Regions from separate parts of the Ensifer sp. 4252 genome, predicted to be linked through region 2. Evidence: predicted binding sites of a transcription regulator. Region 2 holds the regulator's gene; each other region holds the start of a gene.
The links. The regulator LexA, encoded in region 2, represses DNA repair genes until DNA is damaged. The targets are predictions, from matches to a motif close to TGTTCNNNNTGTGTTCNG.

Region 1 (9,759 bases), on a different contig from region 2:
TTGAGGATCATCGGCACGCCGATCAACACGTTCTTCGCCCACTGATGGACGCGGATCGATTTCAGCGGGGCAAGCATGCTCACCTTGCCGGTATCGAGCTTTTCGGCATCGTGGTTGCGGCGCCATTTCTCCGTTGCCGCATCGGGAGCCACGACGATCGCCCGGCGCGAGACCTCAAACACGGCGATATCGTCACGACTGTTGCCCATATAGTCGAAACCGCCTTCGCCGAACCGTTGCACCATCGCATCACGCTTTCGGCTGCTCGTCAGATTGAGCGTGTCCGACGAATGCATGATCGAAGAGAAGAGCCCGACATGCGCTGCGACCTCTTGGGCGACGGAAGGTGCCGCACCGGTGACCAACACGATGTCGCGCCCGTCAACCTTTTCCGCAGCCAGTCGAGCCAGGACAGCCTGGCGGTACGGCCAGTCCGCCGCCATGCGTCCGGAGCGCAAGGCGACCTCATGTTTCAGGCGCGCCTTGCCCTGCCACAGCCACATGAGCATCGGGAAGAGCATCAGCGGATTGCGCAACAGAATGATCGCAGCGCCTTCCCACAGCGTATCGGCGGCCAGCAATGTGCCGTCCAGGTCGACACACAGCGGAACCTGCCGTGTTTCGGTACGCACATCCATGAAATATACCCCAGCAATATCTGCCGAGGATCATCGCGCCGATCACTTTCAAAGGTGGAAACAAGCGGACGGTCTGCACCCGCAAATTGCCGGTCTGGTTAACAAATGCCGAGCATCGAACGGTACGCGTCAGCGCTTGCCAATCCAGTTCAAGGCGTCCCGCCAGTCGGTCATGCGGACCGGCGTTCCATGTGATCCGGTATCAAAGAGCACGAAGCGGGCCGGATACCCCTGCCCTTTCAACGCGCTGTAGAGCGCCTTCTGGCTCTCGGCCGGATAGACACTATCCCGGCTGCCATGACTGAAGAATATCGGCAGCTTCGCCTTGTAGGCAGCGCTCCTGATAAAATCTGGATCGGCAACGCCGCCCATGATCATTATGCCGCCAAGCGCCGTCACTGCCTCCGCGTCACGGGACACACCCCAGCAGATGAAACTCCCCATGGAAGCGCAAGCCAGCACGACCGGCCGCCCGCCGGAGCGCTCGGCAGCAAGTTTGACCAGGCCCGTAACGTCGGCTGCCCCGGCGGCATCGAAGGACCGCACGCTCGGTGCGTAATAAGCGCCACCATTGGCAACCGCGAGGTTCTTCAGCCGGTTGAAGTTACCGCCGAAGGAAAAATCGTTGGCGCCGAGGCGCCGGTCCCCACCGCGCCCATGGATGAAAATCACAGTGAATGCAGCGCCGCGCTCCCGGCCGACGCGTGTCACATCGAGCGAGCGTCCGCCGACATCGAGCGTCTCGTTGACCTGTTCACTGTTGACGCCCCGCGAGACGAAGGCACGCTTGACCCGCCGCTCCGGAATTTCGTCGCGCTCATTGATGTCGCGCAGTTCCTGATAGTCGACGACGCGGTAGTCACCGCCGTCGCTTTCTTCCAGGACCTTGCCGTAGGAAAACAGATCGTCCTTGTAGGGCTTCAGCACCTGCGCCTCGACGCAAACGATCGAGCCTGCAAAAAGGCCGACGGACAGAAAAATGGCGGCAAGCCGGCGAAAGCAAAAATGAGCTGTGGACACGGACAACGAAGGGCTCCCTGGTTCGCGGCAAAGCCTTGCCATCAGCCTGGAGCCAAAGCAACAGTCGGTGACAGACGCAGACACGGGGCTTTATTTTGCAGGCATCCGGCACCGCTATTCTCCTTTTGTTCGCACAAACGGCAAGACTCTGGCAGAATTCGGGTGATTCGAATGACTGGGGATGGCGACAAGACCTCGGTCTTGCTATGGCCTTCCGCACCTCCGCACGACAGGAATGATCTAAACGCCCAATGGACGACAATAACGACCTCTTCTCCGCAATGCCCGAACAACCGAAGCCCGTTGTGGCAGACGCCGCGCCTGTTGCGCGAACGGCGCCGGCTCCGCGGGAAGAACCGCGCCCTGCTCCCAAAGGCAGCGATAGCGGCGACTATGATGCTTCGGCGATCGAGGTGCTGGAGGGGCTGGAACCTGTCCGCCGGCGTCCGGGCATGTATATCGGCGGCACCGATGAAAAGGCGCTGCACCATCTCTTCGCGGAAGTCATCGACAACTCGATGGACGAAGCGGTAGCGGGGCACGCCAACTTCATCGAAGTCCACCTCGACGCCGACGGCTATCTGTCGGTAACCGACAACGGCCGCGGCATTCCGGTCGAAAACCATCCCAAATTCCCGGGCAAGTCGACGCTCGAAGTCGTCATGACGGTTCTGCATGCCGGCGGCAAGTTCGACGGCAAGGCGTACGAGACCTCCGGCGGTCTGCACGGCGTCGGCGTCTCCGTCGTCAACGCGCTGTCGGACGACCTCGAAGTCGAGGTTGCCAGAAACCGAAAGCTTTATCGCCAGCGCTTTTCGCGCGGCGTGCCGCAAGGCGGCCTGGAAGAACTGGGCGACGTCCACAATCGGCGCGGAACGCGGGTTCGTTTTCATCCCGATCCGCAGATCTTCGGACCGCATGCTCGCTTCGAGCCGGCGCGGCTGTTCCGCATGGCGCGCTCGAAGGCTTATCTCTTCGGCGGCGTCGAAATCCGCTGGTCATGCGATCCGTCGTTGCTGTTGGAAGGCTCCGAGATTCCGGACCGAGCCGTCTTCCACTTCCCCGGCGGTCTGAAGGACTATCTGGCCGCAACGCTCGGCAAGGAGTTCACGGTCACCCGCGAGATCTTTGCGGGCAAGTCCGAGAAGTCGAACGGCCACGGCTCACTCGAATGGGCCGTCACCTGGTACGGTGGCGACCAGCAAGTCCATTCCTATTGCAATACCATTCCGACGCCCGAAGGCGGAACGCACGAGGCGGGCTTCCGGATCGCGCTCACCAAGGGTCTGAAGAACTACGCCGAACTGACGCAGAACAAGCGCGCCGCGATCATCACCACCGATGACGTGATGATTTCGGCCGCCGGCATGCTCTCAGTCTTCATCCGCGAGCCGGAATTCGTCGGCCAGACGAAGGACAAGCTCGCGACCGTCGAAGCACAGCGCATCGTCGAAAACGCCTTGCGCGATCCTTTCGACCATTATCTCGCCGACAACCCGGCCGAGGCGGCAAAGCTGCTCGAATGGGTGATCGAGCGCGCCGACGAACGCGTCCGTCGCCGCAAGGAAAAGGAAGTCAACCGCAAGACCGCAGTGCGCAAGCTGCGCCTGCCCGGCAAGCTTGCCGACTGCTCGCAGAACACTGCCGAAGGTGCCGAACTCTTTATCGTCGAAGGCGACTCAGCTGGCGGCTCGGCCAAGCAGGCGCGCAACCGCGCGAACCAGGCCATCCTGCCGCTTCGCGGCAAGATCCTCAACGTCGCCAGTGCCGGCCGGGAAAAGCAGGGTGCCAACCAGCAGATCGGCGACCTGATCCAGGCGCTCGGCTGCGGCACGCGCAGCAAATACCGCGAGGAAGACCTGCGCTACGAACGCATCGTCGTCATGACCGACGCCGATGTCGACGGCGCGCACATCGCCTCGTTGCTAATCACCTTCTTCTATCAGGAAATGCCGGAACTTATCCGCGGCGGCCACCTCTATCTCGCCGTCCCGCCGCTCTACCGCCTGAGCCAGGGCTCAAAGACGCTCTATGCGCGCGACGACGCCCATCGCGAAGAACTGATGCGCACCGAGTTCAACGGTCGCGGCAAGGTCGAAGTCGGCCGCTTCAAGGGTCTGGGCGAAATGCTGCCGGCGCAGCTCAAGGAAACGACGATGGATCCGAAGTTCCGCACCCTGCTAAAGGTCCAGATCGACGACGTCGATTTCGAAGGCACGCGCGAAGCCGTCGACAGCTTGATGGGTACCAAGGCCGACGCACGTTTCCGCTTCATCCAGGAGCGGGCCGTATTCGCCGATAATCTCGACATCTGATCGGCTGCTACGTCGCGGCACCCGCTTGTTCCAAGCAAACGGGCACGGAATGTGGCGTCAGTAACTACAGGTTCCGGCTTATCGGCAAGGCATCTTCAATGAAGTCCTGCCGATTATCGGTTGAGATCGGCAGGCGCGCGCAACGCCTTCTCCATGAACAGGCTCAGCGGATCCGGCTGATAACAGCCGAAGGGCGGGCGCTCGACATATCCAGCCGCCCGGTATAGCCCGATTGCTTCGGGCTGGTGAATACCGGTTTCAAGCCGGATCACATCAAGCCCGAGGCTCTCGCCGTGCCCCTCGATTGTCTGCAACAGACGTTTCCCGACCTTCAGTCCCCGCGCTTCCGGATCGACGAACATGCGCTTGATCTCCGCCGTGCCATCGCCGGCTTCGACCAGCGCGCAGCAACCGGCGGCAGCTCCATCAAAACGCGCGACGAAGAATGATACGCCCGGCTGCTCCAGCGTCGACACATCGACAAGGTGATTGCTTTCCGCAGGATAGAGCGACGCGGCATAGGCGTCCGACATTTCCAGCAAGCGCAGGATTTCCGGCTGGCGCGGCAGTTCTTCGGCGATCGTGACGTCAGGCAATTTTCATCCTCGGCAATGGCTCGGGTCGCTTGCGGTTCTGAAGTGAGACTATCGCCTCGGGCACGGGCAACCAATACGTCAAATTGCGCAAGGAGCAGACCTGCCCCATCAATCCGAATGACGCGGCGAAACAAATTGTTTCCGCGCGTTCAAGCCATTGCCCCATTTCCGGAAGAATCACACAGGCATAAGTTGATCGCAGAACGCGTACAATCGAAGCCCAAATGGATACAGCCAGACCATGAAAGCCGCCCTGATCGTCATGACCATTCTTGGCTGTGACCACGACGTCAACCAGTGCCAATATATCTCGACGGTCGACGGGACATGGCCCTCGATTGCCCAATGCGATACGGATTCGCAGAAACAGTTGCCGCGGTTCTCCAACGCCAACTATCCCGTGGTCGTTGCCGTCTGCGAGAGTTCCGGCCCCGGGCTCGCCACCAATGACGCCCAGCCGGAGGTAGCCGTTCCGCTGTCCGAGACGCCGGCGCCGCAGGCAGCAGAAGAGCAGCCGGACCTGCCGAAGCGCGCGCTAGCGTTTCTCTCCGGCGCCGTCCCCGACCGCGAGAAGCTGAAGACCCTGGTCAGCAAGCCGGTTCACTATATCGAGGACGGCTATTCCTGGGTGGCACGGCGGTTCACCGACTGACGCAATCAGACGAGACCTGCTGCAATCAGGCTTTCGGCGCTCGCCTTGATCGCCTCCTCCTCGGTTCTTGGCGTCCAGCCGAGAATGCGACGGGCCTTGTCATTGGAGATACGCGAATCGCGGCCAAGCTCTCGAACGACAAGGCGGAGCCCGGGATCGAAGCGTGCGGCGATCAAAGCCATCCAGTTTGGCAAGGTGATCTTCGGCAACTTGCCGGCATAAACAGGGAAACTCCGGCGCAGTACCGCAGAAATATCGGCCAGCGACAGCGCCGCGCCGCCGATGAGAAACCGCTCGCCGGCCGCTTCGGCGACGGTCATTGCACGTAGGTGGGCATCGGCGACATCGCGCACGTCGACGATGGGAACGCTGAATTTCGGCATGGCCGGATATTTGCCCCGCAACAGGTTGCGAACGACACCGACGGAGGTCCCGACTTCCCCGCCGAGCAGCGGACCGAGGATCATCGACGGATTGATCACCGCGAGTTCGAGCCCGCTCTCCCGTGCATAGGCCCAGGCGGCGCGTTCGGCAAAGGTCTTAGATCGGTAATAGGGCGTAGCGAAGGGCGATTCCGGATCGCTCCAGTTTTCCTCGGTGAAGGGTGCGCTGCCATCGCCATAGATCGCCGCTGCGATCGACGACGTCAGCACGACCCGACGGACGGCGGCGGCGCGGGCAGCCTTCAATACGCGCAGCGTACCGCTCCGCGCCGGCTCGATCAGATCGGCTTCCTCACCGGGCACGCTCGCAGGGAAAGGCGAGGCCGTGTGCATAGCATAGACGGCACCGGAAAACGCCTCTGCCCAGCCCTCGTCGCCGAGCAGATCGGCAGCGGCAAATGTCAGCCGCCCGGCCTCTGTTCCGCCGGCCCCACGTATCGCTCGCTCGATCTCCTGCGTTCGCCCCAACGTGCGCACCGTCCCGCGCACGTCGTAGCCCTGACGCAGCAGCGTTGCGGCGACATGCCGGCCGACAAAGCCGCCGATACCGGTAACGACAACAAGCTCAGGTGTTTTGGCGTTCATGTTTTCGCGTCCTCTTTCACTCTGCCCGCCAAGCTGACGAACTGACATTTTCTATCCATAATGTCAGTTTGACAATATTGATCCATAATGTCAACGATCCGAAATGGACACGAAGAGACACCATATCCTCAATGCCGCCGTCGAGGTCTTCGGCCGATTTGGCTACCGCAAGACCTCCATGCAGGATGTAGCCGAAGCAGCCGGCATGTCGCGCGCCGCACTTTATTTGCATTTCAGGAACAAGGATGACCTGTTTCGCGCGCTGATGGAAAGACATCACGCGACTTCGATTGGCGAAGCCGAATCCGGCTTTGCGCAGATGGCGCCATTTGAGCGCCGCCTCTCCACGGGGTTGAAGGCATTCGTGCTTTCGGCGATGGCGCCGGTGAAATCCAGTCCCTATGGCCAGGAACTGTTCGAGGCAAACAACGCGCTTGCCGACGATCTCAACGTCGCGACGGCAGCAAGATTGCGTCAACTGACGGAAACCACGATTGCAGAGGCAATTGCATCTGGCGAGATTGCACTTGGTAAGGTAGCGCTTTCATCGAGCGCTCTTGCCGAACTTGTTCTCTGCGCCGTCGACGGCATCAAGAAGGGGTCCGAGGGGCTCGATCAGATCGAGCAGCGGATCGATGCACTGGTCCGCGTCGTGGGCTCAGCAACCGGCACAACCGGCTAAGTCGCCTCTCCGAGGAAACGTCCTCAGGCGGCCTGCCGCACCGCCAGGTGGGCATAGTCGCGGGCCGACTGTCGCTGCTCGGCAAAGGCCAGTCGCTCGAGAATTTCCGCCATTGCATTGCATGCCGGCGAAGGCGCCCTTTGACCGCGCAAGCTTGCGAGGAGCGCGGCACAGACGGAGGCGCGGCAATCGTCAGCGCCCGTCGTGCCGTTCTTGCGCCAGAGTAGGACCGCCTCGGCGAACGCTTCGCTGACGTCGCGTCCGAGACCGGCGCTCTCGAACAAGGCACGAATGGAATGGATGCGGCCACTCGAGAGGATCGAGCGAACGCGCTTTTCGGTGACGCCGGAGAGGTCGACGATCGCCGCCGAGAAAAACTCCGCCCGGCCGGTGACAAGCGCGTGCAACAGAAAGGCTGGCGTCAGGCGACCGGTCTCGCGCAGATGGGCGACGAGCCCCGGCAATTCATCCACGGCCAAAGCGCCAGCCATGCCGACCGCTGCGACATCGCAGGCCTCACGCGTGATCCGCTCTACCCGTGCCGTCCCGATCGCCATCTGCACCAGACCGAAGGCGGCTAGAGCTGCCCCCACCTCTTCGACAAGAGTGTGCCGGGCGTCGCTTGGCAAATCGGCGCGGTCCAGCAGCAGATCGCGGATGGCAGCGGAATAGCCGAGACGCTCAGCGATCCGCTTCAACGACCGGCGCGGCAGCTGGGCGCCGCCATTTTCCAAGAGAATCAGCATTTCTTCTTCGCCGCCGATTTCAGCGATGGCGGCTGAGACCGAACGCGACACGAACGCGCGGGCCGCAATCAGCGCCCGCGTTTCGACCGAGCCCCGGGCCGCAAGGTCGACAAGATCCTCGTCGGTCAGAACGGGAGAGCGGGAAATGACGATGTAGGCGACTTCGGGCTGGTCTTCGGCAAGGCCGAGAATGATGGCGCGGGGAATATCGCAGGATGGGGCGAGCACTTCGGCCAGAGCCGAACGCACCTTTGGCGAGGGATCGTCAAGCAGGAAGGTCATGGCCATTTCAGCGGCCTGACGATCGATACCGTTCATCTGTGCGTCGACATAGGCGCGACCGAGGGCCCGGGCAGCGCGGGCACGGTCGCCCGTTCTCGCCGTTTCCACCCAGCGAAGAAATGCTTGTATGATCACCGACGCCCCACTAGACACCCAAAGCCACCTGATGTTGGAAGCCTAGCTGGCAAAGGTTTAAGATTGGTTCACCATGTCCGTTAACCGCTTCAAAACCATGAAACCGCTGCTGTTTCAGAGCGTCGGCGCGCCGCTACCGACGTCCGTCGACCTCAAGGCGTTCGGCGGCATCATTGTCGATCTCGGTTTTGGTAACGATGCACTTGCTCAACTGGTGGCAGTTGCGAAAAGTGCCTGTCACGTCTTCGCACGGATCGCTCCGGTCAACCGCCTGACGGAAAACGAACTGATCTCGCTTCTTCGACAGGACATTGATGGCGTCGTTCTTTCCGGATGCAGGAGCCGCATGGATGTGCAGAGGCTCGACGTCATGCTGCGCGTTGCGGAGGCAAGCGCCAGCAGCCGCGCACAACACGTGGCTATCCTTGCCGAATATGGCACGGTTCCCGAAAGCGTACTTTCGCCCTACTCCCTTGGCGAAGGCTCGCAGCGGCTCGAGGGACTTATTTTTGATGGCTCCGAGCTAGCAGGGGCAATCGGCGGCAGACCATCGACGGAAGCGCAGAATGAGGTCCCGGTCGCACCGATCACCGCCGGGCGCGCCGTTGCTGTTCTTCGCGCCCATGAAGCGGGTCTTGCCTGTTACGAAATGCTGCCGCAAACCGCTGTGACTGAAAAGGCCGTCCGGCGCGCCTTCGCTGCCAGTCGCGCCAATGGCTTTTCATCCGTGGTCTGCCGCTCGTCGGAGCAAGCGGCATGGCAGGACACTGACGACTGACGTGGTCCGTTCGGCCGCCCCACCTCAGCGCGTGGGACGCACCATCTGGAAGACGTCGCCGCCGTCGCAGTAATCCATGTAGCCGAGGCGGGCGAGCGGCCGCACCGTCGCCATGTCAAAACGACCGTCTCGGATCGCCTCGTCGCGAATGTGAATACCGACCACCTGGCCGATGACGACGTAATTGTCCGAGGGCTCGCCATCGAGCCCCTTTGGCTGGAACATCTCGGTCATCCGGCACTCGAGCGCGGCATAGGCTTCCCCCACGAACGGCGCCTTGACCAAGGTCCCTTCAACAGGCGTCAATCCGGCGATCGTAAACTCGCTGTCGCCATGGGGAGCTGCAATCGAGGTTTTGTTGACGGCCTCGCTCAGATGCCGGCTGGCGAAGCTGGCGGTGAATTCGCCCGTTGCTTCAATGTTGCGCACCGAATCCTTGTAGCCGCTCGAGGAAAACATCACGAGTTTCGGCCGGTCGCCGATCGCATTGAAAAAGGAATAGGGCGCGACATTCAGCGAGCCGTCCGTGGCGCGTGTGCCGATCCAGCCGATCGGCCGCGGCGAGACGATGGCCTTGAACGGATCATGCGGCAGGCCATGCTTGTTCGCGGCCGTCTCGTAGAACATCAGGCGTCTTCTCCGACCCAGGTAACGATCTCGGCCAGTTCCGGGCGCGGACGCTCCGTTGGCGGGACAGTGGCGGTGCCGATGTGGATGAAACCGGCGATCTTTTCACCGGGCTCGACGCCGAGCAACGGATAGGCAGCTTCGTCGAAGGCGTACCATTCGGTCAGCCAGTTGGAGGCATAGCCGAGCGCGTTGGCCGCCATCAGCAGATTGAGGCAGACGGCGCCGGCCGACATCTGCTGCTCCCATTCCGGGATCTT
Region 2 (9,759 bases):
GTGAGCAAAATGTTGCCATCGCCGCGTGGCAGCGAAGACGTCGTGTCTTCATTCGGTGCGTAAGCCTGCTTAACGGCATTGCGTGCCGTGCGGTCCTTTATGTCCTATCCTTCGGTTCTGCGCGCCGCTTTTGATTATTCAGTCAAGCGCCTGATGGAGCGTGCGAACGGCCGGCTGTCATTGAAGAGGGATCACGAACGTCAGGCTCTGTGGAAATCACATCTCAGAAATTACCTGGGACGCTTTTCGGAAAAATGCCTCTTGCGGTTTTTCTGCAATCATTCTAAATCCGCGCCAACGCTTGATCAATCGAGCGGGTGAGGCCTCGTGGCGGAGTGGTGACGCAGAGGACTGCAAATCCTTGTACCCCGGTTCAATTCCGGGCGAGGCCTCCAAAAATACACCTCAGGCTTTAGATCTAAAGCGCTACTTCCGAAGCGGATCTCATGATCTGTTATATTCTCGGGAGGATGTAGAAATCTGCCCCTGATCCCATTCACGATGTTCTGCGCACACGTGCGCCGCTGCATCTTGCTGGCGATATCACAAAGCGTGGACTTTTACGGCCGCCTTGTATGCGCGATGAAGCGGATCACTGATGGTCGTGGCGACAACGGCGCCCACCGCAAAGATGCCTGCTCCGTTGAACTGATTGCAGTGTACGATGACGCTGACTTTGGGACGGAACTTGCGTAAGTTGTTGGGAGTTGGTCCGACTAGCTTGCATGCGGAACGGCGACAGCTGCCAGCCCCCGGTTTACCGCCAGAATGGATTCTACAGATGCTACGCCATAACTCAGTTGTGGCATACCCGCCTGGTTGTGAGCCGGCGGCACTGTGGACGTTGATGGCGGCGCAACGAACGCGCCACCGTTATTCGGGGCGAAACGGTTTGAACGGCTGCGGCCGGCGTCCTGCCAGCCGCGCCCATCACTTGGCCGGAATAAACTTGAGCGTTCCCGCGAGCCTTGGGCCGGTTGATCCCTTCGTGTCCATCGGGTGGTTGATGCCGTCGTTCACAGGGAGCTCTTCGAAATCGAATGGGCTTATGCCCTGGAGACACGCGGCGTTGACGCCGTAGAAATCCGGGTTCGCGCGCGGCTTGTGAAATGTGTAGATGCCGCACTTCGAGCAGAAATAATGCTCTGCTGCCTTCGTGTTGAACTGATATTTGGTAAGAGCCTCGCCTCCGGAGAGAACCGTGACCCCGTCCTTGGCGGCAGAGACGGCAACCGCGCCCTTCAACTGGCAATAGGAGCAAGTGCAGCGGCGGGCGGTGCGGAGGCCGTTCTTCAGTTTCACATTGAAGCGAACCGTTCCACAGTGGCAGGCTCCATCTAGGTCCTGAACGTCGAGATTCATCGAATCATCCATCTGATTTTGAAGCGCAATTGACGGGCTTTAGTATGGGGTGGGCTGTTTGTGCTCAAGCGCATTCTTGGGCTGGCTCATTCCAGAGGGCCGCCTTCTCGTTGAGGCCGTTGGCTGTATCAGACTTTCGCTCTTTTCCGCCAGGAGTGCCGTCCGTGACAAGCTTGATGCTGCGTGAAACGGCGCAAAACATAGCCCGTGGTAGGGCCATCAGGCCGATTGGGCTCAGGGGCAGGGTACGAAGCGTCCCGTCGAACATCGGGCACATACCCAAACCAAGTGACTAATGCATGCGCCAGCACGCTGTCGCGCGAGCGTTACGCCAGCGGATCGTGCGGAGAAAAAGTCTACGGCCGTTCGCATCCATCCGCGCGAGGAGCGAACATAGGGACGTCGAACGTCCAGCAGCATTCGCCCCCAGCCGCAAATTCGCGGCTGATAAACCGCCTGTTGAGAGTATTCCAGATCGCGCTCAATTCTCCTGAACGGAAACGCCGTCCTGGCCAATCTTGATCTCGACACCGGCCGGTTTTGTTTCCTCGCGGTAGGCATAGGCGCCGAGACCAATGACGGCCACGGCGAGCACGGCAATGATCAGATAAAGCCCATTACGGTTCATTCAGCAGTTCCTCTCATGGGTATGAAATGGGTAACTAGGTCCGTACCCAAGAAAGACAACGGTGCGACCGCAGGTTGACGGGGTTGGAGGCGAGCGCTGATCCGAAGGCGGTTGAAATACGGGCCATCGGTGGCGTACAGCGGCCGTGTGCTCGTTGCGAGCGTCAATGACGATGTGAGCGCGTTGCCTGTAAATGGGGCGGGCGAGGGCGTGCTTTAGCCCCTCGTGCGGTGAAGGCAACAAGTCCGCCAGCGCCTGCGCAGGGCCGACTGGCGAAAGTGGTTCTCCATCGATAGCGGTCCGATTGTTGCAAGTGAAACGGTGGGCGTGCCGGGACACGCTGCGGCACGCAGGTGGCGGCAAGAAGCGGCGGGTCAATGCGGCGCGTCCAACACGCGCAACGAGGCTATCCACATTGCCGCCAACCACTGTTTTCAAAGCGCAATTCGGCCGGGCTACCCTTGCCGGCCAGTTTCTGAACGTTCGCAGTCGCCAACGACATGGCCTTGCGAGGACGCGCCCCGAAATGGTGATCCGGTCGCTATTGTCAGTGCTGAAAATATTGTCTCTAGACGGTACTGGGAATGAATATCCCGACAGCGCGACCCGTATAGGTAGTATCAAACAAAGCCGACAATGGAGGAAAAGACATAAAATGAAATGTAAGATCGCCCTGACTGCTCTTGCCATTCTTGCCGCAACGACGGCCACCGCCAGCGCTGAGGATCTCGTCTTTCAGCTGAAGAACAAGACGAACGTCGTTTTGACGAACTTCTACACGTCGCCGGTCGGTGTTGATCAGTGGGAGGACGACGTCTTCGGGCGGCAGGTGCTCAATCCGGGCGAAAGCATGGAAATTACCATCGCCGACGGACGCGATGTCTGCAAATACGACATGCGCTTTGAATTCGAAGAAGGTTCCGGTCTCGACACGACTGAAGACACGCAGGATCTCTGCGAGTTGGGCGAGTACTCGATACACGAGTAAAATCTGTCGAGCCTGGAAAACGCTCGATCTGACGATCTCCGTCTCGCTACCTTGTGGTGGCGAGACGTTGAAGCAAGAAGACGGCTGACCGGCACGATGGCGGCTAGAGTGAGACGGGCCTAGAGCGCTTCATCTTTAAACAGAAGCATTCTGCCGGAAGGAATTTCGGCCAGGACCAAGGCGGCTGGCGAAGAGCGCAGCAGAGGCTGCGGTCAAGACGGCCGCCGCCGGTAATGGCCGAAATTCATCCGGCCCTTCGGGTTGACTGAAAACGGCCGCCCACTGTGTCGGATGGCTTGCCCGATGGATCCGCATCGCTCTGCGCCATCCTTCGTGTGGAACGGCCGTTTTGAGCCAACAGAATCGCTTCCGTTTAAAGATAAAGCGCTCTAGTGGTAGCGGCGGATCAAGCCGACGAGCTTGCCCTGTATCTTGACGCGATCGGGGCCGAAGATACGCGTCTCATAGGCCGGATTGGCCGCCTCGAGGGCAATCGACGCGCCCTTGCGCCGGAAGCGCTTCAAGGTCGCTTCCTCGTCATCGACAAGGGCCACGATGATATCGCCGGGATTGGCTGTGGTGGCATTGCGGATGATCACCGTGTCGCCATCGAAGATGCCGGCTTCGATCATCGAATCACCCTTCACTTCAAGGGCGTAGTGCTCGCCGCTGCCGATCATATCGAGCGGCACGGTAATGTCGTGGGTGTTGTTCTGTATCGCCGAGATCGGCACACCGGCGGCAATGCGCCCCATAACCGGGACCGACACGGAGCTGTTGTCGGCAACCGGCGTCGTTTTCGCAGCGGCGGGGGCAGGGGCGGGAGGTTTGCCAAGGCTTCCCTCGATGACACTTGGGGAAAACCCGCGACGGGGCTGGGCGCTTGCCGCATAGGCTTCCGGCAGCTTGATGACTTCGAGCGCCCGGGCGCGGTTGGGAAGACGGCGAATGAAGCCGCGTTCCTCGAGTGCTGTAATCAGCCGGTGAATACCCGACTTCGATGCCAGGTCGAGTGCGTCCTTCATCTCATCGAAGGACGGCGGTACACCGGACTCCTTCATTCGTTCATGGATGAAAAGAAGCAATTCCTGTTGCTTGCGGGTCAGCATGGCAAGTCGCTCCAGAGGCGTGAAACAAATCAAGAACAGACACTATCTGTTCCATATGTGTTCCGCAAGTGCCTAAAATTCCGTGAATGTTGGTTCAATCGAGTGCATAGCGGCGATCTCGTCGCTGTACGTGCCGCACGAGGCTGTTATGCCTCCTTCCGTTTATGGAATGAGGGTCTAATGACGAAGCTGATTCGAATTTTTCTGACGATCGTTGTCGCCGCGACCGCGGTGCTTGGATTCCGCTGGTATCAATATGTGGACAATAAACAAAGCCCGTTCGATGAGGTCGGAATCGCGTTGAATGCGGCGATGCCCGGGCCGCTCAATCAATGGGGTTGTGACCGGCTGAAGCTTACGTTTGGCAACGGGCTGCCGCCGCATGGTTGCGCCGCTGGCGATGGAACCCAGTGGAAATAGCCTGCCGTCACGGGATCGGCAGAAGTCGATCGGCGATCAGGTGAAGGACGCGTGAATCAGGCCGGCCGTGTGGCGGAGCAGGCGTCCTCGAACTCCTTGACGGTTTCCGCCGAGTTGTCCTCGGGCAGTACCGCGTCGGCCGCGTCGGTCGCGACCGGCGTGTCGCCTTGGTAGACGAAGGACTGGATATAGTAGGCGATCGCCCCTTTCCAAACGTTCCGTCCGTCGATCTGTTGACAGGGTACAGCCATTTCGAAATCGGCTTGCAGGTCGTCGACCGTGGCAGCGCTGAGGGCGATGTTCGGCGATGCGATAATCGAGGCGATAAGCAAGGCTGCAAGCACGGTGAACGTCCACTAGATCAGAGGTGGCGGCGATAGTTTGGTTAACGATGTGAACCGTGCTTTCGTTCCGAAGTCCAGCAAGCATGCCGGGCACTGTGGCGTGTTCAACAGTTCTTTGCGAGAGGCGAAGACTGCTGCTCAAGCTGTGGCAGGGAAGGCACAAAGATTTGCATGAACAGGGCGTTCTCGATCTTCCGACGTCTACTACATGCAGCGTGTCGACGGCCGATCAGGCTTGGCAGCAGAAATGGAAACGCTTGGCGAGCGCCGCCGCCCGCAACGATCTTTGCAAATCCGGAGGCAGGCGACGTTCAAGCGTGCTGGCATCTATTCTTGGTCAGGGGGCCAGTCGCCAGGGTGTGCGGAGACGTGCGCACCTCGTCCGACTGGCCGAGGACAAAACTCTCCCGACTATTTGGTTCGAGAGGTTAAAGGCGGCTGTCCTACTTCTTGTCTTTCTTGCCGAGGGAGAAGCTGCTGCCTGCAAGCTTTACCTGTGAGCCTTCTGTCGTTACGGCGGCTTTGACGGTCTTGTCCTTTTTGGGTTTTCTAACCTCGCGGTTACTTCGCACTTGACCTTTTGCCATGATCGTCTCCTTGAAAAGGTGTGCCGGGGAACCCTCATGGGCGCCGAATGACCGGCGGATTAGCCTGCATTGATACCGCCGGAAGTCAATGACGGTGCGTGGGGAGCATTGGCCTGGGCGGGCGGTTTGGGCCCGCATGAAGCCGATTTTCTGCCCGTGGTGATTATAACACCGATACGGCTATTTGCCGCGCCCTTGAGATGCTGTCGAAGGCCCAATCACGGCGGCGACTTCCGTGATCCTGTTGGCCGGAAACCCGCCTCGTTCGGCGTGTTCGCGAACGACGTCGGCGCTCGGCGCTTCGTGAACGCAATAGAGCTTGTCGCCGGCGACATAGCTCGTGATCCATGTGTATGGCACGCCGAGATCGGCGACGACAGCATTGGATTTCGCCGACAGTGCGCAGAGGTCGTCATGACTGAGCTTGTCAGCTCCTGGTACCTCGCGTTCGATGATGAAAGTGGGCATCGCTCAGTTCCTTGACTGTTGGATGACCATTATATCAAGCCTCCCTAATGAAAAGGGAGTCAATGCTTGCGATTGCATGCAAGGCGATTTGCATGCAACATCGCGTCAGGCAGCCGGAGACCTTGCCTCGTTTCGGCTAGCAGATCAGAAGGCGTGCTTTCGCAGCCTTGAAGCCGGCGAAAGCAAATGTCTGCAAGGCCCTGCGCGGGCCGCAATTCACATCCGCACGCATTATGATTTGCAGATCAATCGCGTGCGTAGATGCCCGTTCGAAGCCGGGTGCTACAGGGGAAAATCATGCAGCAGGTCAAAAGCGCAACGGCGCCCATGGCGCGTCATATTTACTACGCGCCGCTGTCATGAAACTCAGTAGCTGAGACGGAAGCCGCCGGGACTTGCCGCAGACGGATCGGGTTCCGGCGACGGGCCCTGCCACTGCGCATAGGTCGTGTTGCTGCCGCCGGTGCTTGCGCATCCGGAAAGCGTGAGAAGCGCGAGAAAAGCGGCTGTCGTCAGATATTTAAGAGGCATGGTTTTCTCCAGTTCTGGGAGATTGCCCAGGCCTCGATGGGCCGGAATCAGACTTTCCCTTAAATCATCCGGCATGGCAAGCGGGCCGAGCTACGGCCGTGCAGGCGCGCGCGCCAATGTTATGGCTATATAAGGGAGCGCTCGCAAAACTTGTATGCGTTCGCCGCCAAAGCATTCACTTGGCGACCTAGCTCAACAATGGGTGGTGAAAAATGAGACAGGCAATGGCGGAGGAGGTGGGATTCGAACCCACGGTACGCTTTCACGCACGCCGGTTTTCAAGACCGGTGCCTTAAACCGCTCGGCCACTCCTCCGGGCAGGGCGTTATTGCGCGAAGCCTTGCCGCTTTGCAAGATTTAACATGCTTGGGCTGCAAGATTTTCTTCGCGCATCCGCTGTTTATCTCGCCGGGGTAACCATTCGTAAACCATAACTGGAGATTTCGAGCCATCGGCCGCTCGTCGGTTCGCAATTTTGCCTTGTTGCTGTCATGATTAATCGACTGTTCCGTTTCGGGACGCCGAGATTTCCGCTGGGGGCAAGAGTGGAAGGTTTCGAGTACGGCTTATTCGAATGATGTTGTGGGACAGATGACATCCAGTAAAAATGCGGCATATCTGATCAAGGGACTGCGCCTTGCGGCGGTTCCCGTGCTTTGCGCAACGCTCGCGGCTTGCGGATCGACGTCCAGTATCAAGAAGAGCAAGCCGAGAAGCAAAGAATACTTTGCCGAGTCGGTTTACGGCGTGAAGGCGAGCCCCCGTGTCGCCAGCGGCAAGAATATCCCGAAAGGCGGCGGCCGCTTTCAGGTCGGCAAGGCCTATCAGGTCAAGGGCAAGTGGTACCAACCCAAGGAAGATTTCGGCTATAACAAGACCGGTGTCGCGTCCTGGTACGGCTCGGCCTTTCATGGCCGTCTGACGGCCAATGGCGAAGTCTACGACAAGCTTCATCTGTCCGCCGCGCATCCGACCTTTCCGCTGCCAAGCTATGCGCGTGTCACCAACACCGAAAACGGCACGTCCGTCATCGTGCGAGTGAATGATCGCGGTCCCTATGAATATGGCCGCATCATCGACGTGTCGTCGAAAACAGCCGATCTGCTCGATATCAAGCAGAAGGGCAGTGCCAAGGTTCGGGTGCAATATGTCGGCCGCGCACCCCTCGAAGGCAACGACATGCCCTATCTCATGGCCTCCTATGTGACGAAGGGCGATCGCAGCCCGGGCGTCATGCCGGAAGGCCAGATCGCGACCGGCGTGATGGTCGCCTCGAATGAGCCGATGCGCAACCAGTTGGGAACGCTGACCATTCCGTCGAAATCGTCGCTTGATACCAGCGGTTCGGTGACGGCGCTTGCGGCACCCGTTCCGCAGTTTGCGGCGCCGCAGTCGCTGAACGAGTTCGTCATGCTGCCGGACATCGGGCCGATACCGCGCGAGCGGCCGGAGTATATTCCGATGCCTGACGGCAACATGGCCTATGCGGCCGCCTATGTGGAAGTACGGGTAAGCGATGCAGAATCGCCATTTGAAGCGATCATGGTCGAGACCAATCCGCTTACGCCTGAATCCATCGTTGCCCATGCGAAACGCCAAGGCAGAACCGGTTCGATCAGGTAGCCCGGGACGTTGTACCATTCTGACGACGCTGCTATGCCCAATGGGAAACCGGAGTTTCCCATGCGCTTGAAGATGCTTTCGGTCGCGTTCGGCCTTTCGGTGTTGTTTGCGGGGGCTGCCGCTGCGCAGACGCCGCCGGTGGCGTTCGACACCAAGGCGAAGCAGATCCTGCTGGTGGATGCCGAAACTGGCACCGTCCTGTTTTCCCGCGCCGAGAACGAACCCGTCCCGCCCGCCTCGCTTGCCAAGCTGATGACGATGGAAGTCGTGGGCGAGGCGATCGCCAAGGGCGAGCTTTCGGCCGAGACTGTCTTCGATGTTTCCGAACACGCCTGGCGCACGGGCGGCGCACCATCCGGCACCTCGACGATGTTTGCGGCGCTGAAGTCACGCATCCGTGTGGCCGATCTGCTCCAGGGGATGGCCGTTCAGCTTGCCAATGACGCCTGCATCATCCTCGGCGAGGGGATGGCCGGCAGCGAAACCGCCTTTGCCGAAAAGATGACGGCGCGGGCCCGCGCACTCGGCATGCCCATTGCCACATTCCGCAATGCCACCGGCCTGCCTGATCCGCAGAACTGGATCACCATGAGCGAACTGGTGACGCTGACCCGTCACCTGCATGAGGCGCATCCAGATCTTTACAGGCTTTACGCCCAGCCTGAGTTTGAATGGAACAAGATCCTCCAACGCAACAAGAACCCGTTGATCGCGGCCAAGGTCGGGGTCGATGGTCTCGCCACCGGCTTTGCCGAGGGCTACGGATTCTCTCTGGCCGCTTCGATGCAGCGCGGAGGCCGTCGCGTCTATCTCGCGATGGGCGGACTGGAGACCGATAAGGAACGGATCGAGGAAAGCCGCAAGGTGCTCGATTGGGCGATGACGGCGTTCGAAAAGCGGCGGATCTTTGCCGATGGCGAGGCGATCGGCGAGGCGAGCATCTACGGTGGTGCAACCTCGCATGTGGCGCTCGTAGCCGGTGGGCCAGTCGATGTGCTGTTGCCGGTCAACAACCCGGAACGCCTGACGGCCCGTGTCGTTTACAGATGGCCGCTGCGGGCTCCAGTGGAGGCTGGCGCCGAAGTCGGCGTGGTCCGGCTCTGGAACGGCGAGCGGTTGCTGCGCGAGGTTCCGGTCAAGACGGCGGGGGCGGTGGGCCAAGGCACGCTGGCAAGCCGCGCGCTCGACGCTCTTCAGGAACTGCTCTTCTTCTGGCTGTAACAAAACCGGTCCCGGCGGTTTCATCGGATGGACCAATCGGCTAAACAGGGCCAAATCGCATGCCGATATAGGAAAGCACTGTGCCGCTGGCAAAAGGTCTGTTTGTAACATTCGAGGGCGGGGAAGGGGCCGGCAAGTCGACCCAGTTGCGCTTGCTCGCCGATTCTCTGCGTGCGCTCGGCCACGAGGTGTTGACGACGCGCGAGCCGGGCGGGTCGGTCGGGGCCGAGGCGGTGCGCCATGTGCTGCTTTCGGGAGCGGCCGAAGCCTTCGGCGTCCGAATGGAAGCCATTCTGTTTGCGGCGGCGCGCAGTGACCATGTCGAAGAGGTCATCCGGCCGGCGCTGGCCAAGGGAACGATCGTGCTTTGCGACCGGTTCATGGACTCGTCGCGCGTATACCAGGGCATCACAGGCAATCTGGAGCCGCCCTTCGTCGAGACGCTGGAGCGGGTTGCCATCAATGGCGTCGTCCCGAA
Region 3 (9,759 bases), on a different contig from region 2:
CAGAACCAAAGCTGGCTCGACACCTGGATTGCCGAGCGGGTCATCAGCACCCCGGCCAACTCGATCGAGGTTGCCAAGCTCAGCACCTCAGTCAAGGGGATCGCGACGATGACAGGAGAATGGTTCGAGTGCGCCGATGGTCTGCTTCTGGTAACCGACACCTATGAAGTCGTGCCCGGCTTGCGCAGCGCCCTGCAAAATCTCTTGAGCAAAGCCGCCTGACCCTATTTGCTCGCGATACATGTAAACAGAAAGGCCCGGCGTCGCGCTCGACGCCGGGCCTTTCCTTCAGATCATGAGTCAAACCGGACCCATGGTCCCCCAACTCAAGCAACCGACAGCAGACCCATCACCGGCTCGATCCGCGCTTTCATCTGCTTTGCCGGTTTCTTATCCGCCGGAAGCACGAAGAGAAGGCTGTGCGAGACGACGATCGCGGCGGCCAGCAGCAGGCCATAGGCCATCAGGATCACCGTCATCGGAACGACGAAGTTGAGCTGTGGCAATGCGCCGAGCATCAGCGGCACGTACCAGGAGGTTGCCGATATGGCACCGGAGACGAGGAAGGTGCTGCGCTGTTTGGTCGACATGCCTTCCATCAGCGAACGGCCAATCTGCATCTTCACCTTCGGCAGGATCACCGCGTGGATGAATGCGCCGTTGATCGTCAGGATGGCGACAATGGACATTTTCGCCCAGACCTTTTCATTGCCGAGTTTGATCGGTTCGAAAAGGCCGTAATAGGCGAGGAAGCCGAAGCCCGTCACCCACAGAAGGATCAAGCCCCAATTGACGATCTTCGACCCGAAGTGGAACACCGCCCAGTGCTCCGGGGTCACCTTCCCCTTGATGAAGAACCTGACGATCATCAGATCGAGAACGGTTGCAGCCCCCAATCCCAGCGCCAAACCGATGAAATGGAGTATGCGTAGACCCGTCTTGAGCGCAGCGACGGGGTCGAGGCTCAGCGTATTGATCAAAGACATGAGACCCATTGAAGGTACCTTTTCGATATCGGCAGGATCACATGGGATTAGCGCCACCCCAAATGGCGCAGCCTACAAAGTTCCTTCAGACTGAATGAAATCGACGCTGAACTATAACCGCTTCTGTCTGTCCCGGGACCGCATGTGATACTGCTATGCCCTTAATCGCCCGGCGCCTTGTTACTGTCGAAATCGGCTGAAAACGCGGCATGGATGTGGCTAAAGTAAGAATACAATAAAGTAGACATACGTCATACACAGATATTCGACACCTGCCTCGGCGATATAGCCCGCTGCTTGAGCGGGCGCCGTCATTAGCCGATATCGATGGCAACGATTTCCGGCGGAGATCCGATCCGTATCGGCAAATTCGAAAGCCCCAATCCACCGGAGACGATCATGTGACGATCGTCTTCGACGATGTGGCCGTAGGCATAGCGGTTGCCGTATCGCGACGGAACAAGCGGCGCATAGCCCAGAATTCTCACTTGGCCACCGTGGGTATGACCGGCGAGCGTCAGTGAAACGCGACGGGGCACGTCGACGAAGATGTCCGGTTCATGCGCCATCAGGATGATCGGGTCGTCGCCGTCAATTCCGGCCAACGTGCCGGGCAGATCATCGAGCCCGGGGATCATGCCGGAGCCATCCGGAGCCGGATAGACGGGCTCGAGTTGATCCGCCAGGCCGGCAAGCCAGAAGGATCGTCCGTCCTTTTGGAGCCGCAGTGCACGATTGTCATAAACCGGGATGCCGACCCCGGCGAGCGCCCTGTGCGCCAGCGTCGGACTATGCCCGGCCCGACGGGCGACCGGATCGTTGAGCCAGTCGTGATTGCCCATGATCGCGTGGACGCCGAGCGGTGCCTTCAGCCGCGCCAATTCCTCGGCCCAACGGGCAGGTTCGACGAAGCCGGTCAAGCGCAGGCTGCTCATGTAGTCGCCGAGCAGGAGGATGATGTCGCCGTCAAGCGCACTCGCCTGATCGCAGATGCCGGCAATCCGGTGCACCGGCATCCAGGGCTCGCAGGCATGGATATCGGCCAGGACGACGACCCTGAGCTTGAGGCCCGGCGGCCAGTTGGCAGGCCGCAAAGCGTAGGACGTCACCAGCGGCCGCTGCAACGGCTCGACCCCCACGGCATAGGCGCTGGTGCCAAACCCAGCCATCACCAGCCCACCGAGAAGCTTGAGGAACCCGCGCCGTGCCAGCATTCACCCTTCCCTTCGATGGATGGACGTCAAGCCGCCTGCCACCTTCATCGCGGCAATGCAGGCAATGGAAGCGCTCGTCCAACGTCGACGGCCGGCGCTTCTCCTAGCGGATCATAGCCAGCACGCCGCCACGCCGAAATACGTCATTCGGCCGTCCGCCTAAGCCATGCGGCCGGGTTTCCCTCAACCGAGATCGATGACGACGATCTCCGGCGGCACGCCGAAGCGCACGGGCGCAATCGAGCAGCCGAGCCCGCCGGAAACGATCAGGCTGCGATCCCCTTCGACCATATGACCATAGGCATAACGATCGCCGAAACGGGACGGCACGACCGGAGAATGACCGAGAAAACGGACCTGCCCGCCATGGGTATGACCGGAGAGCGTCAGAGCGACGCGCGACGGCACTTTCGGAAAGATGTCCGGCTCATGGGCAAGCAGGATCACCGGCGCGTCGTCGCCGACCTGCGCCAGCGTGCCGTCGAGATCGTCGAGGCCCTGCATATGCGTGCGCATCCATTTCTTGCCCGGCACCAGGGCAAGCTGGTCTTCGAGGCCAGCAAGCCAGAAGCCGATCCCATCCTTTTCCAGGCGGATTGCGCGGTTGCTGTAGACGTTGATACCGACGTCGGCGAGCGCCTTGTGACCGAAGGTGAGACCACCGCTGTTCTTCTGCGCGGTCCTGTCCTCCCACCAGTCGTGATTGCCCATGATCGCATGCACGCCGAGCGGCGCCTCGAGCGTCGCAAGCGCCTTCGACCATTCGCTGGAATGCACGTAGCGCGTCACGAGGTTCATGCCGGCGGCATAGTCGCCGAGGAGGACGGTGATATCGCCGCCAAGCGCATTGGCCTGTCGGCAGATCGAAGCGATGCGATTGGCCGACATCCAGGGTTCGCAGGCGTGAATATCGGCAAGCGCCACCACCCGCAGCTTCAAGCCAGGTGTCCAGCCTGCAGGTGTGAGCGAATAGCGCGTTACGTTCAGCCGGGCGAGCGGCTCGATGGCAAAGGCGTAGCCGCCAAGTGCCGCCATACTGGCTATGCCGCCGCCGAGAAGCTTCAAGAGTCCGCGGCGGGTGATCATTCACTCGTCCTCGAGCGTCAGCCGGAACTGCGTCGCCTCAACCTCTTTCGGCGGATTGAGGCCGATATGCTTCCAGGCATTGGCGGTCAAAATTCGGCCGCGCGGCGTGCGCTGGATGAAGCCCTGCTGGATCAGATAGGGCTCGATGATGTCTTCGATCGCATCGCGCGGTTCGGAGAGCCCGGCGGCGATGGTCTCGATGCCGACAGGCCCACCAGCGAAATTCTGGGCGATCATGAAGAGATAGCGGCGGTCGAGCTGGTCGAGCCCCATATTGTCGACGAGCAGCCGCGTCAGCGCCTCATCGGCGATCTGCTTGGTCACCGCTTCGGCGCGCGCCACCTCGGCAAAATCGCGCACGCGACGAAGCAGCCGGCCGGCGATACGGGGCGTGCCGCGCGCGCGCCGCGCAATCTCGCGTGCACCGTCATCGGTCATGCCGAGGCCCATCAGCCGGGAACCGCGGCGCACGATCGATTCCAGTTCCTCGACCGTATAGAAATTGAGCCGCACCGGGATACCGAAACGGTCGCGCAGTGGCGTCGTCAGCAGGCCAAGGCGCGTGGTTGCGGCCACCAGCGTGAACTTCGACAGGTCGATTTTCACCGATCGCGCCGCCGGCCCCTCGCCGATGATGAGATCAAGCTGGAAATCTTCCATCGCCGGATAGAGGATTTCCTCGACCGCCGGGTTGAGACGATGGATTTCGTCGATGAACAGGACGTCGCGCTCTTCGAGATTGGTCAGAAGCGCTGCCAGGTCGCCGGCCTTGGCGATGACCGGGCCGGAGGTCGAGCGGAAGTTGACGCCCAACTCCTTGGCCATGATCTGTGCAAGCGTCGTCTTGCCGAGGCCGGGCGGTCCGACGAACAGCACGTGATCGAGCGCCTCGCCGCGGTTCTTCGCCGCTTCGATGAAGATCTTCAGGTTGGCGCGCGCTTCCGCCTGGCCGGTAAATTCGTCCAGCGACTGCGGACGCATGGTCGCATCGAGATCCTCGCCGCGCTTATCCGGCGTTATCAGGCGTGCGGCATCAGTCATCCATCCGTTCCAATCGATCGGGCATTCGTGTGCATGGTGTCAAAGAATATGGCCGTTTTGCATCGGCCGGCCCGACAACGCAAGCCGTCATCGCGCCAGTTCCTTGAGACCCAGCCGGATCAGCTTGGCGCTGTCGGCATCCTCGCCGCCATTCTTCAGCGCCGCGGCAACCGCGTTTGCAGCCTGATCGCGGGAATAGCCGAGATTGGTCAGCGCCGACACCGCGTCGGAAACCGGCGCCGAGGCAACACCCTCGCCAAGCTCCTGTTTGAGCCCGATCGAGCCGGACATTTCGCCGGCGAAGGCCGGCGCCTTGTTCTTCAGTTCGGTGACGATGCGTACGGCCACCTTCGGGCCGACGCCCGGCGCGCGCGACACCGAAGTCTTGTCCTGCAGCGCAATCGCATTTGCGAGCTCGCCCGGCGTCAGCGTCGACAGCAGAGCCAGCGCCACCTTGGAGCCCACGCCCTGAACGCTCTGCAACAGGCGGAACCACTCGCGCTCCAGAGCTGTCAGAAAGCCGAACAGCTTCAGCTGGTCCTCGCGCACATAGGTTTCGATAAACAGCACCGCCGCCTCTCCCCCCGACCCGAGCTTCGACAATGTGCGCGCCGAACAATGGGCGACATAGCCGACGCCATGCACGTCGAGAACGACATGATCCTCGCCGATTTCGTCGATAGTACCCTTCAATTTGCCGATCATGTGGCGTCGTCTCTCATGGATGGATTGCGGGATGATCGGACCGACCATCGGAAATTAACGGCACCAGCGCAACTACCCCATCAGGGCGGCAAGACGGCTGGTCACCGACAGCCGGTTGTGCGCATGGCAAATGGCGATCGCGAGCGCGTCGGCCGCATCGTTGCCCTTGAACTCGGCCTTCGGCATCAGGACCTTCAGCATCATGTGGATCTGCTGCTTTTCGCCGTGGCCGACACCGATGACGGCCTTCTTGACCGCGTTCGGCGCATATTCGGCAACCCTCAAGCCGGCGCGCGCCGGCACCAGCATGGCGATGCCGCGTGCCTGGCCGAGCTTCAGTGTCGCCGTCGCGTCCTTGTTGACGAAGGTCTGCTCCACAGCCGCCTCATGCGGCTGATAGCTGTGCACGACTTCGGCCAGGCCATCATGCAACTGGCAGAGACGCGAGGCGAGATCCATGTCGCCATCGGATGTCACCGTTCCGGACGCAACGAAGCGCAGCGAATTGCCAAGCGTTTCGATGATGCCCCAGCCGGTACGGCGAAGGCCCGGATCGATGCCGATGATGCGAATCGTGGTCTGCATGAAATTCACCCTATGCTGCGTGTCCGGACGCTGCCAGCAAAAAGTGAACAAAACAAAAACATCCACACGCGGCAAGCGCGGCGGCCGGAAATCTCGAGCGCTGCCCTTGGATTGAGGAATTTTGACCTTACATAGCCATTCAATCAATTTCGCTCAATAAAGGCCTTGCTCATGGCGACTTTCTCCGTCCTCGATCTCTCCCCGATCACCGAAGGCGGCAGCGTCGCCCAATCGCTCGAAAACTCAAGGCTCTTGGCGCAGGCGGCCGAAGAAAACGGCTACAAGCGCTTCTGGCTCGCGGAACACCACGGCATGAAGGGCATTGCCAGCGCTGCGACCTCGATCGTCATCTCCCATGTCGCCGCAGGAACGAAGACGATCCGCGTTGGCTCCGGCGGCATCATGCTGCCGAACCATTCGCCGCTGGTGATTGCCGAGCAGTTCGGGACGCTTGCCGCCCTCTATCCCGGCCGCATCGATCTTGGCCTTGGCCGTGCGCCCGGCACCGACATGCGCACTGCCCAAGCTCTGCGTCGCAACATGGAGGCGAGCGCCAACAACTTCCCCAACGACGTCGTCGAGCTGCAGGCGCTGCTCGGGCCGGTTGCCGAAAATCAGGCGATCATCGCGGTTCCCGGCGCCGATACCAATGTGCCGATCTGGCTGCTCGGTTCGAGCCACTACAGCGCGCACCTTGCCGGCATGCTCGGCCTGCCCTTCGCGTTTGCCTCGCATTTCGCGCCGGACATGCTGCTGTCGGCGCTTGAAATCTATCGCGAACGCTTCACGCCTTCTGTAACGCTGGCCAAACCGCACGTGATGGTCGGCGTCATGGGCGTGGCGGCTGCGACCGACGAGGAGGCGAACTATCTCTTCACGTCGATGCAGCAATCCTTCGTCGCCCTGCGTCGCAACGCCCGCGGCCGGTTCCCCGCACCCGTCGCGTCCATGGATGGCTTGTGGAGTTCGGATGAAAAGATCTTCGTCGACCACGCGATGTCCTATGCCATCGTCGGCGGACCGGAGACGATCCGCAGGAAGATCGAAACGTTCCTTGAGCAGACCAAGGCCGACGAACTGATCATCTCGATGCCGATCTTCGACATGGATGCCCGGCTCAAGTCGCTTCGGCTTTTCGCCAAGGCCCAGCAGCAGCTTTCAAAGGCAGCGTAGCCTCTCAGCCCTTCGCGGCCCGGAAAGCCGGCAGGATCTCGTCCATGCGATCGAAGAAACGATCCGGCCCGAGCGATTTCAGAAACGTCGGGTCGGCGTAGCCCCAGCCGACGGCTCCGGCGGCGATCCGCGCCTTGCGGGCGGCTTCGATGTCACGCGCCTCGTCGCCGATCGCGAGCATCCGCGACGGGTCGATGCCGGCAAACTTGACGACCTTCTTGAAATGCTGCGCCTTGCCGAACAGCGTGGCGCCGCATTCGAACAGGTCGATGGCAGAGGCGGTCTCGCCCAGCGCCTTGCGGATGGCTGCTTCGCCATTCGAACTGACGACCGCGACGCCGACGCTGGCCGACTTCAACCCCGTCAGCATGTCCGAAACGCCGGGGAAAAGCTGGATCGCCTGTGCCCGGGCGGCCATTTCCTTTCGCATGAAAGTGGCGATCTGCGGCAGTTTCCACATCGGCACGCCAAGATGCGCGATGATCTCGCGGCTGCCCATGGCACGCAGCCCCTTGAACTCCTCCACCGTGAGCTGTCGGAAGCCGAAATGTGCAGCGGCGAGGTTGCTCGCCGCCATGAACCACTCTGCCGTATCGGCGAGCGTGCCGTCGAAGTCGAAGATCGCGAACTCATACGTCATCGGTGACACCTACGGCATAATTCCTTTAACCGGAATCGATTCGAGGAGAAAATTATGCAGCAAGTCTAAAGCGTTACAGCGCCCTTTGCGCGTCATATTTGACCGGCGGCACCGTCAAAGAAAAACCCGCGCCCTGCCGGACACGGGTCGATCAAAACCTTCAAGACAGAAAGATCTGGGATCAGGCGGAAAGCTTCGCCATGACTTCGTCAGAAACTTCGAAGTTCGAATAAACGTTCTGCACGTCGTCGTCGTCTTCAAGGATGTCGATGAGCTTCATCAGCGACTGCGCCTTCTCCTCGTCAACAGGCACGGTGTTCTGGGCCTTCCAGATTGCGTTGACGGTTTCGGCTTCGCCGAGCGTGTCTTCGAGTGCCTTGGAGACTTCGCCGATCGCTTCGAAGCCGCAGATGATCGTGTGGCCGTCCTCGTCCGTGGTCACGTCGTCGGCACCGGCTTCGATTGCCGCGTCCATCACCTTGTCGGCGTCGCCGACTGAAAGCTTGTAGGTAATCTCGCCAACGCGATCGAACGAGAAGGAAACCGAACCGGTTTCACCAAGCGCGCCGCCGGCCTTGGTGAAGGTCGAGCGGACGTTGGAGGCGGTACGGTTGCGGTTGTCGGTCAGCGCCTCGACAATAACGGCGACGCCGCCCGGACCGTAACCTTCGTAACGAACTTCTTCGTAGTTCTCCGCGTCGCCGCCGGAGGCCTTCTTGATCGCGCGTTCGATGTTGTCCTTCGGCATCGACTGCGCCTTGGCGTTCTGGATCGCCAGACGCAGCCGCGCGTTCATGGACGGATCGGGCATGCCGGTCTTGGCGGCAACCGTGATTTCGCGCGCGAGCTTGGAAAACATTTTCGAGCGCACCGCATCCTGACGGCCCTTGCGGTGCATGATGTTCTTGAACTGTGAATGGCCAGCCATGGCACCCTCTGCATGCATGAATTTGAATGGAATGGGGCGCCTTATAGTTTTATTGCCGCTTTCCGTCCAGCAGGGGACGTTTCTTTTCAGTTGGCGGAGATGTTCGCGCGGCTGAGAACGAAGGCATGGCCGTCCTCGCGGCGGCAGGAAAGACCCGTTCGTTCCGAGATGCAGGAAAAGGGACCGCCCGACCATGTCACCCCGTAGTCGAGCACCGGCCCGGCAGAGCAGCAGCTGGGATCGCCGACCTCGCGATTGATCGTTGCCGCGCCTGCCCGTCCAAGCGTCGCCCTGACATAACGCGGCGCGATGATATCGCAGGCGAGTTCCGGCCCGCCGTCGGCAGGCTGATAGGTCGGCGTGCCGCCCGCCGGCGTATAGATGCAGCCGATATTGCCTGATGGCATCACGAACGCTTCCTGCTCGGCAACGGGCGAGACCGTCGCCTGGGGAATACCTTGCGGTTGCTGGGCATCAGGAGGCGGCATGCGCGGCGCAGGCGCGCCTCCGGCCAGAGCCAATGTTGAAAAAGACAGAAACGCAACGACGCCGACCGCAAATAATCTCATTGGGCAATCCCGATGTTCAGACGCCCTGGAGGATATAAATCAGCGGTTTGCTTGGCAAGGAACGCAGCGAGACTTTGACGCTCGCCCCGGTCGAGAAGCTCTTGTCGAAATCGTCGCCGAACATGTCGAGGAAGGCGTCGATCGGCGGGCCGCGCCGATGCATCGGCAGGATCAGCGCCGCGCGCAGCCGCGAAACGACGCGGCTCATGCTTTCGGCACCCATCGTCAATCCGCCGTCGACCGGCACCATCAGCACGTCGAGCCTGCCGATCTGCCGGTAATGGCTGTCGTCGAGTTCATGATGCAGATGGCCGAGATGGCCGATACAGAGGCCCGCCACCTCGAAGATGAAGATGGAGTTGCCATCGTGCTCCATGGTCATGGCCCCGGAACGAATATCCGTTGTAACATTGCGGATATAGGCATCGCCGACGACGAGGTCGTGCCGAGCCGGCTCGCCGTCATCACCCCATCCATGCAGCACGTTGCGGATCGCCGGATCCGGCGTCAGCGTGTAGTGGCTGGAATGGGCCTTGTTCATCGTCGCCACGGTCGGCGGCGCCGACGGGCGGAACCAGCCATTATAGTCCGTGGCGATCGAAACGCCGCCTGGCGTCTCGATCAGAAAGGTGGAATGACCGAGATAGGTGATCGTTACTTCGCCAACGGCCATCTGCCCTTTGGTGGCGGCGGCCGGTGTGAAACTGGCGAAAGTGGCCGCAGGCAACGTCTCGGCGATCGCCTGGCATTGGCTTACCTGCGCGGGCGCTGCCTGTGCATGCGCGACCGATGGCCAGAAGGCGTGCAGAAGCCAGATGGCGGCAAAAGTGTA

Region 1: parE (DNA topoisomerase IV subunit B) is a predicted target of LexA. The motif match lies at 1,774-1,791, and genes of this name have one in related genera.
Region 3: ruvC (crossover junction endodeoxyribonuclease RuvC) is a predicted target of LexA. The motif match lies at 5,661-5,678, and genes of this name have one in related genera.

The regions. Positions count from the first base shown of each region.
Region 1 is NZ_JBNDIU010000001.1:159,761-169,519, forward strand. It holds gene ABIE33_RS00750 (UbiA family prenyltransferase) at 1-638, opposite strand, end outside; gene ABIE33_RS00755 (alpha/beta hydrolase) at 768-1,700, opposite strand; gene parE (DNA topoisomerase IV subunit B) at 1,910-3,973, shown strand; gene ABIE33_RS00765 (GNAT family N-acetyltransferase) at 4,087-4,569, opposite strand; gene ABIE33_RS00770 (hypothetical protein) at 4,811-5,221, shown strand; gene ABIE33_RS00775 (NAD-dependent epimerase/dehydratase family protein) at 5,227-6,249, opposite strand; gene ABIE33_RS00780 (TetR/AcrR family transcriptional regulator) at 6,353-6,931, shown strand; gene ABIE33_RS00785 (DUF2336 domain-containing protein) at 6,955-8,094, opposite strand; gene ABIE33_RS00790 (aldolase) at 8,168-8,872, shown strand; gene ABIE33_RS00795 (flavin reductase family protein) at 8,897-9,499, opposite strand; gene ABIE33_RS00800 (nitroreductase family protein) at 9,499-9,759, opposite strand, start outside.
Region 2 is NZ_JBNDIU010000018.1:56,016-65,774, reverse strand. It holds tRNA gene ABIE33_RS26300 (tRNA-Cys) at 322-395, shown strand; gene ABIE33_RS26295 (GFA family protein) at 931-1,362, opposite strand; gene ABIE33_RS26290 (hypothetical protein) at 1,844-1,990, opposite strand; gene ABIE33_RS26285 (hypothetical protein) at 2,646-2,978, shown strand; gene lexA (transcriptional repressor LexA) at 3,368-4,087, opposite strand; gene ABIE33_RS26275 (hypothetical protein) at 4,268-4,507, shown strand; gene ABIE33_RS26270 (hypothetical protein) at 4,564-4,851, opposite strand; gene ABIE33_RS26265 (hypothetical protein) at 5,295-5,438, opposite strand; gene ABIE33_RS26260 (DUF4242 domain-containing protein) at 5,619-5,906, opposite strand; gene ABIE33_RS26255 (hypothetical protein) at 6,273-6,437, opposite strand; tRNA gene ABIE33_RS26250 (tRNA-Ser) at 6,663-6,752, opposite strand; gene ABIE33_RS26245 (septal ring lytic transglycosylase RlpA family protein) at 7,029-8,060, shown strand; gene ABIE33_RS26240 (D-alanyl-D-alanine carboxypeptidase family protein) at 8,121-9,281, shown strand; gene tmk (dTMP kinase) at 9,362-9,759, shown strand, end outside.
Region 3 is NZ_JBNDIU010000003.1:259,128-268,886, reverse strand. It holds gene ABIE33_RS10280 (hypothetical protein) at 1-222, shown strand, start outside; gene ABIE33_RS10275 (hypothetical protein) at 327-986, opposite strand; gene ABIE33_RS10270 (metallophosphoesterase) at 1,301-2,200, opposite strand; gene ABIE33_RS10265 (metallophosphoesterase) at 2,384-3,286, opposite strand; gene ruvB (Holliday junction branch migration DNA helicase RuvB) at 3,287-4,327, opposite strand; gene ruvA (Holliday junction branch migration protein RuvA) at 4,415-5,032, opposite strand; gene ruvC (crossover junction endodeoxyribonuclease RuvC) at 5,105-5,617, opposite strand; gene ABIE33_RS10245 (LLM class flavin-dependent oxidoreductase) at 5,789-6,790, shown strand; gene ABIE33_RS10240 (HAD hydrolase-like protein) at 6,795-7,430, opposite strand; gene ABIE33_RS10235 (YebC/PmpR family DNA-binding transcriptional regulator) at 7,612-8,358, opposite strand; gene ABIE33_RS10230 (DUF6636 domain-containing protein) at 8,445-8,927, opposite strand; gene ABIE33_RS10225 (MBL fold metallo-hydrolase) at 8,944-9,759, opposite strand, start outside.